3 regions of the Yimella lutea genome follow, and region 2 is predicted to be linked to each of the others. Evidence: riboswitches for the same ligand, from Rfam matches in the RefSeq annotation. Region 2 holds a riboswitch; each other region holds the start of a gene.
What was found. Region 2 has a riboswitch for thiamine pyrophosphate ahead of thiC (phosphomethylpyrimidine synthase ThiC). Riboswitches for the same ligand answer to the same signal wherever they lie in the genome.
Positions count from the first base shown of each region.

Region 1: another riboswitch for thiamine pyrophosphate. It lies ahead of FB459_RS00350 (thiamine ABC transporter substrate-binding protein); the one in region 2 lies ahead of thiC (phosphomethylpyrimidine synthase ThiC).
Region 3: another riboswitch for thiamine pyrophosphate. It lies ahead of thiM (hydroxyethylthiazole kinase); the one in region 2 lies ahead of thiC (phosphomethylpyrimidine synthase ThiC).

Region 1 is NZ_VFMO01000001.1:73,348-75,609, reverse strand. Features, by position in the region: gene FB459_RS00360 (Lrp/AsnC family transcriptional regulator) at 52-576, shown strand; gene FB459_RS00355 (DUF4235 domain-containing protein) at 727-1,050, opposite strand; TPP riboswitch at 1,223-1,330, shown strand; gene FB459_RS00350 (thiamine ABC transporter substrate-binding protein) at 1,347-2,262, shown strand, end outside.
Region 2 is NZ_VFMO01000001.1:2,879,520-2,881,781, reverse strand. Features, by position in the region: gene thiC (phosphomethylpyrimidine synthase ThiC) at 1-1,364, opposite strand, end outside; TPP riboswitch at 1,362-1,471, opposite strand; gene thiD (bifunctional hydroxymethylpyrimidine kinase/phosphomethylpyrimidine kinase) at 1,505-2,262, shown strand, end outside.
Region 3 is NZ_VFMO01000001.1:352,664-354,925, forward strand. Features, by position in the region: gene thiE (thiamine phosphate synthase) at 1-436, opposite strand, end outside; gene thiM (hydroxyethylthiazole kinase) at 433-1,260, opposite strand; TPP riboswitch at 1,252-1,348, opposite strand.

The DNA of each region.
Region 1 (2,262 bases), 2.8 Mb from region 2:
TATCCGGGCCTACTGGCTCAAGTTCGGCGCAAAGGAGTGGATGATCGGCGCATGAATGCCGAAGATGAGATCAATTCGTCCAGTCGTGATGCACGCTCCGCACCGACGGCTGGACGATCGGCAGCGGCCCTGGACGTGGTGGATCGACGCATCCTGGCGGCGTTGCGCGAGGATTCCCGGCTGTCCGTGCGAGCGCTTGCCGAGAAGCTGCATCTGAGTCGGGCCGGGGCCTACGCGCGCATCGAGCGGTTGCGCGAACGAGGAGTGATCACCGGCTTCACGATCGCCATCGATCCGGCGGCGGCCGGCCTGACCACCACGGCGTACGTGGCGATCAACATCGAGCAGAACACCTGGCGCCGGGTCAGCGACGAACTCGCGACGTTGCCCTATCTGGACACCATCTCGCTCATGGGTTCGGACTTCGACGTCCTCGTCCAGGTGCACGCGCCCGACAATGCCTCGCTGCGCACGCTCGTCCTCGAACGCATCCAGGCCATCCCGGGCGTCCTGGGCACCCGCACCTGGCTGGTGTTCGACGAGTCCCGTGGGGTCGGGACTCCGTGGCAGGCGTGAGCACATGGCTGTGCCTCCCGCTGCGGGCGGGGGATTCCGCGGCGGGAGGCACATGTCAAGCTGCGTGGATCACGACTGGCCGCGCCGGCGGCACCCGTCGCGGCCCGGGCGGCCAGAAGCGACCCGGTTGGCCGGACGTGAGGCTGATGGTCAGGCCTTCTTGGCGGCCTTCTTCGTTGCCTTCTCCAGCGCCTTCTGGTGCTCCTTGACGACGACCTGCGGCGGGTGACCGGCGGTCTTGGTCCAGACGTCGGCGGCCTTGCGCTCACCCAGCGCGCGCACACCCTGCGCGACGGCGGCGGCGAGCAGGACGAAGAGCGCGGTCTCCTTGGCGGAGTAGTTCGGGTCGTGCTTGCCGACCGGCGCCGGCTGTCCGGTGACTGCGTGCCAACCCTGGTTGGTGACCTTGTTGGCGATCTGAGTTGCCGCCACACCGGCCGCAGCCGAGACGATCTTCCACACCACAGAGCCCATGAGTTCCTCCAAGTCAGCGGCCGTCACCGGCCGGTCGGGTCGATTTGTCTGTTCAGAGCCTGCCATGTTTCGCCCGGCCCGCACGTTTGCGCGCCCGATGATTCGGGCTGTGATCCCGGCCGCATGGAACGGCCGCCGACAAGACGCCGGAGAGACGGTGTAGCGTCCGATACGGAAACGACAGGGGAGCGCACGGTGCGCTGAGAGTGCGGCGATCGGGCCGCAGACCCTCGAACCTGATCCGGTTAGTACCGGTGTAGGAAGTCGAGCCCCTCCTTGCATCCGAGGAGGATCAGTTGTTCCGGAGAACCTTCACCACCGCGTGCTGCGGCACCCTCGCCCTGGCCATCGCCGGCTGCTCGACCACCGGCGACGACAAGCCCGCAGCGACATCGTCCGGCAAGGTCACGACCGTCAAGCTCGTCACTCACGAGTCGTTCGTGATCCCCAAGGACGTGCAGGCCGAGTTCACCAAGACCACGGGATACCAACTGCAGGTGCTCGCCTCCGGGGACGCGGGCAAGCTCGCCAACTCGGTCGTGCTCGCCAAGGGCAACCCGACGGGCGACGTCGTGTTCGGCATCGACAACACCTTCGCTTCCCGGGTCGTCGGCTCCGGTGCGCTCGCCGCCAACGAACCGAAGGCGCTCCCGAAGAGCGCATCGAAGTACGCGTTGCCCGGCGAAGCCGCGCATTCGCTCGCGCCGATCGACTTCGGTGACGTGTGCGTCAACGTCGACGACGCCTGGTTCGCCGCGAAGAAGAAGGCGAAGCCGCAAAGCCTGGACGACCTCACCAAGCCCGAGTACAAGGACCTCTTCGTCACGCCCGGTGCCGCGACGTCCTCGCCCGGTATGGCCTTCCTGCTCGCCACTGTCGCGAAGTACGGCGACGACGGTTGGCAGGACTACTGGAAGAAGCTCAAGGCGAACGGCGTGAAGGTCACCAGCGGTTGGAGCGACGCGTGGGGCGTCGACTACACCGCCGGCGGCGGCAAGGGGACGCGTCCGATCGTGTTGTCGTACAACACTTCTCCCGCCGACACGATCAAGGACGGCAAGCCGACGACATCCGCCATGACGGACTCCTGCTTCCGGCAGGTCGAGTACGCCGGCGTGCTGAAGGGCGCGAAGAACGAGCCCGGCGCGAAGGCGTTCATCGACTTCATGCTCGGCAAGAAGTTCCAGGCGTCGATGCCGAAGAACATGTACG
Region 2 (2,262 bases):
TAGGTGATGACCCCGGTCTTCACGTCATCTCGGTTGGGCAAGCCCAGGTGCTCCTTGGGGGTGACGTAGCACAGCATCGCCGTGCCGTGCTGGGCGATGACTGCGGCACCGATCGCGGAGGTGATGTGGTCGTACCCCGGCGCGATGTCGGTGACCAGCGGACCGAGCGTGTAGAACGGCGCTCCGTGGCACCAGTCCTGTTGCAGTTCAACGTTTTCCGGCACGAGGTGCAGGGGCACGTGTCCCGGGCCCTCGACCATCACCTGCACGTCGTACTCCCAGGCGCGCTCGGTGAGTTCGGCCAGGGTGCGCAGTTCGGAAAACTGGGCCTCGTCGTTCGCATCGGCGACCGATCCGGGACGCAGTCCGTCGCCGAGGCTGAATGCGATGTCGTACTGGGCGAAGATCTCGCACAGCTCGTCGAAGTGGGTGTAGAGGAACGACTCCTCGTGGTGTGCCAGGCACCAGCCGGCCATGATCGACCCGCCACGACTGACGATTCCGGTCACGCGTTCGGCGGTGAGCGGGACGTACCGCAGGAGCACCCCGGCGTGGATCGTCATGTAGTCGACCCCCTGTTCGGCCTGCTCGATCACGGTGTCGCGGAAGATCTCCCAGGTGAGGGCCTCGGCGCGCCCGTCGACCTTCTCCAGGGCCTGGTAGATCGGCACCGTGCCGATCGGCACGGGGGAGTTGCGGACGATCCACTCGCGGGTGGTGTGGATGTCGTCGCCGGTCGACAGGTCCATGACCGTGTCGGCGCCCCAGCGCGTCGCCCCGCTGAGCTTGGAGACCTCTTCCTCGATGGAGGAGGTGACCGCCGAGTTGCCGATGTTCGCGTTCACCTTGGTGAGGAACCGGCGGCCGATGATCATCGGCTCCGACTCCGGATGATTGATGTTGGACGGGATGATCGCGCGACCCGCCGCCAACTCCTCGCGAACGACTGAGACGTCGACGTTCTCGCGCAGCGCGACGTAGCGCATCTCGGCCGTCACTTTGCCCTGACGCGCGTAGTGCATCTGGGTGACGGTGCGACCAGGCTTGGCGCGCAACGGATTTCGTCGCTCACCGCGCCATTCGTCGGAAGCTTTGCCGCGACGGACGGCGGAGCGTCCGTCGTCCTGCAGGGTGCGTTCGCGACCCTCGTAGGTCTCGACATCGTCGCGGCTTTGGATCCAGCCGGAACGAGTGGCGGGTAGGCCGACGGCAGGATCGCTGCCGGGGCCCGCGGTGCGGTAGACATGCACATCGGGATTCGTTGTGCCGTCGGGGGATTCGTCGAGGCTGATCGCGGTGACGGGCACGCAGATGTCGCCGTCGACGAGGTGGTGGAGGCGGTGCTTGGGATGAATCTCGGACATCGAGATCTCCTCACTTCCTTCGCCGGAATGACCCGGGCAGGTTCGGACGGTCCGAGCGGCGTCAGCTCGATCTCAGCCCTCTGCCGAGGGCTCCCGTGTGGGTGTCGCCACCGTAACCCATGTCACTTACGGTGTCGCACATGGTCCGTCCGCCAGCCGTCGTCTCGATCGCCGGCAGTGACCCGAGTGGAGGTGCGGGAATTCAGGCAGATCTGAAGACCTTCGGCGCACTCGGTGCGTACGGCATGAGCGTTCTCACGGCACTGACTGCGCAGAACACGATCGGTGTGCAGAAGGTGTTACCAATCGATTCGGAATTCGTTGCGGCACAGCTTGATTCAGTGACGAGTGACGTGCGTGTCGACGGTGTGAAGATCGGTGTTCTGGGCTCAGCGGGGGTCGCTGAGGTGATCCGCCCGACGCTCCTGCACATGCGTGATCGCGGGGTGCCGATCGTGCTCGATCCGGTGCTGGTCGCAACCTCCGGAGACCGCTTCGGTGACGCGTCGGTGACGTCTGCCCTACGTGACCTGCTGTCCGTTGTCAGCGTCGTGACACCGAACCTGTCGGAGGCCGCCGCATTGACCGCCACCCCTGTTGCGACCGACGAGCGGGGGATGCGCGATCAAGCCAGGAGCCTGCTCGACCTCGGTGCGCCCGCGGTGCTCATCAAGGGGGGCCACCTCGACGGCGACGCGGTCGACCTGTGGGTCGACGCACACGGCTTCGAACGGTTCGCAGCCCCGCGCATCCCCACGTCCAACACGCACGGCACGGGCTGCAGCTTGTCGTCCGCACTGGTCGCCCTGCGTCCGCAGCGGCCCGACTGGCACACCACTGTGACCGACGCAAAGGGCTGGCTGACCGACGCGCTGCGCGCGGCCGACTCGCTCGAGAT
Region 3 (2,262 bases), 2.5 Mb from region 2:
GGTCAGGCTTGGTCGCCGTCGGCCACACCGGTCCAACGCCGAGGTAGTCCAAGACGCCGTCACCGAGCCCGCGTGCTGTGCGAACCTGCTCGATCGTGCTGACCGACAGCCCGACCATGGCGTCCGGCCCGAGCAACTGCCGGGCCTGAGCAGGCGGCATGTCGCGCTGACCGACGTGGACGCCGTCGGCGCCGATGTCCTGAACGAGGTGGACCCGGTCATCGATAATCAGCGGCACCCCGGTCCCCGCCAGCACCTCGCGGACCGCCACGCCGAGGGCGACGAAGTGGGCGTCGGTGGCGCCCGGGTCACGCAACTGCACCACGGTGACTCCGCCCGCGACCGCAGCCTGCACGGTCGCGGGCACCCCCCGTGGGCCGCACAAACCGGTGTCGGTGACCAGGTAGAGGCTGAGGTTCACCGGTCGGCGGGTCACCGGAGCACCACCTTCTCGGTCAGCTCCTGCGGGTTGAGGGTGGCGAGAGAGTCCAGCAGCGCAACGGCGAAGCTCCCCGGCCCGGCGGCACGCTCGGCCGCGACCTCGGCGGCCACGGTGTACGTCGCGGTCGCGGCCGTGGCGGCCAGGAGCGGGTCGTCGGTGGTGGCGGCGAAGGCAGCCATGAGCGCGCCCAGCGCGCACCCACCGCCAGTGACCTGGGTCAACCATCGATGGCCGTTGGCCACCCGCACCAGCCGGGTGCCGTCGGTGAGGTGGTCGACCTCCCCGGAGACCGCGACGATGGTGCCGTGCTCCCGGGCCAGCGCCCGGCCGGCGTCGAGGGCATCCTCGGCGGCGTCGACGCTCTCCGGACCCCGCCCACCGCTGCCCCCACCGGCGAAAGCGAGAATCTCTGAGGGGTTGCCACGGACGAGTGCCGGGGAGGCGTGGGCGAGCAGGTCGACGACAACCCGGCTGCGCCAGGCGAGCCCACCCACCCCGACCGGGTCGAGCACCCACGGGGTGCCGGCCGCCGCGGCGGCACTGACCGCGCCGTGCATCGCAGCCACCGTCGCCTCTTGGGGCGTGCCGAGGTTGACCAGGACCCCGTCGGCGACGGCGGCGAACGGCCCGGCTTCCTCCGGGTTGTCCACCATCGACGGACTGGCGCCGACCGCGAGCAGGACGTTCGCTGTCCACTGAGCGACGACGACGTTGGTCAGGCACTGCACCAGCGGGGCATGCCCGCGCATCGCAGCCAAGGCCTCGCCCACAGCGGCAGCATCGAGTGGGACAGTAGGGACGGAAGAAGGTGCCGACATCGGCGACGTTCCCTTCGCTAGTACGAACTAGATCAGGTTCAACGGGTGTGATCTCAGCCGTACCAGCACGGCACCCCGCGTCATTCACCAGCTTAACATCCGCACCGTTCCCAGCACCGTGCCCTCGCTTCAGCGATCGCAAAAGGGTCGCGCCTCGGACCGTCCGGGCGTGCTGTCACCAGTGCCCGGCTGCGCTACGGCGTTCCTTGGCCGCCGCAGCCCTCACCATGGCGCCTCACCAGACAACGGCTGCGCAACCTTAAAATGTGCAGTCGACTTCGGACACTCGTGCAGTGGACTTCGAAAACTGACAACGAAGTCACAGCACCCCGGAACGACGCGTCCGAATGGGATCCGATCAGCTTTTCCGGACACTTTCCGTCTAGGGTCTAGATGTGCTTGGACAGGTCCTCGGATATGCCCGCATCTCGTCGACGTCACAGAACCTCGACCGTCAACTGAGCGCGATTGGAATGGTCGGGGAACTGTTCACCGGCCATGTGTCCGGCGAGAACAGGGAAGGCCGGGACGGCTCGCCACTGCACTGCGATATTTGCGACGCGGCGACACGATGCTGGTCGCGTCGATGCAGCGGCTCACTCGCTCGTCGACCGTGAGCAGTTGGTCGACGACCTCACCAGCAGTGGCGTAGCGTCGAGTTCGCCAAGTAGCGTCCTACCTTTACGCCGGGCTCGAGCGACCCATTTGCCACATTCCAGCTACAGCTCATCGGAGCCGGAGCCGGAGCCGGAGCCGGAGCCGGAGCCAGCGCCGGGCTGCGCTCGTTGATCCGTGAGTTTGCGAGTAGCCCTACCCACCGATCCGGGCGCGCTGCCGATACTTCTCCTTCTCCTCTTCCGAGAGAGACTCCACAAAGAAAGGAAGTCCTCCCGGCCCCCTCGAACAAGAGACCGATCCCGAAGGAAAGTACAGCAGCAGCGGCTTCGGCTAGGACAGGTTTCGGGCCGCCGTTCAAGTTCCTCGCTCGCGTGGACCTCCACG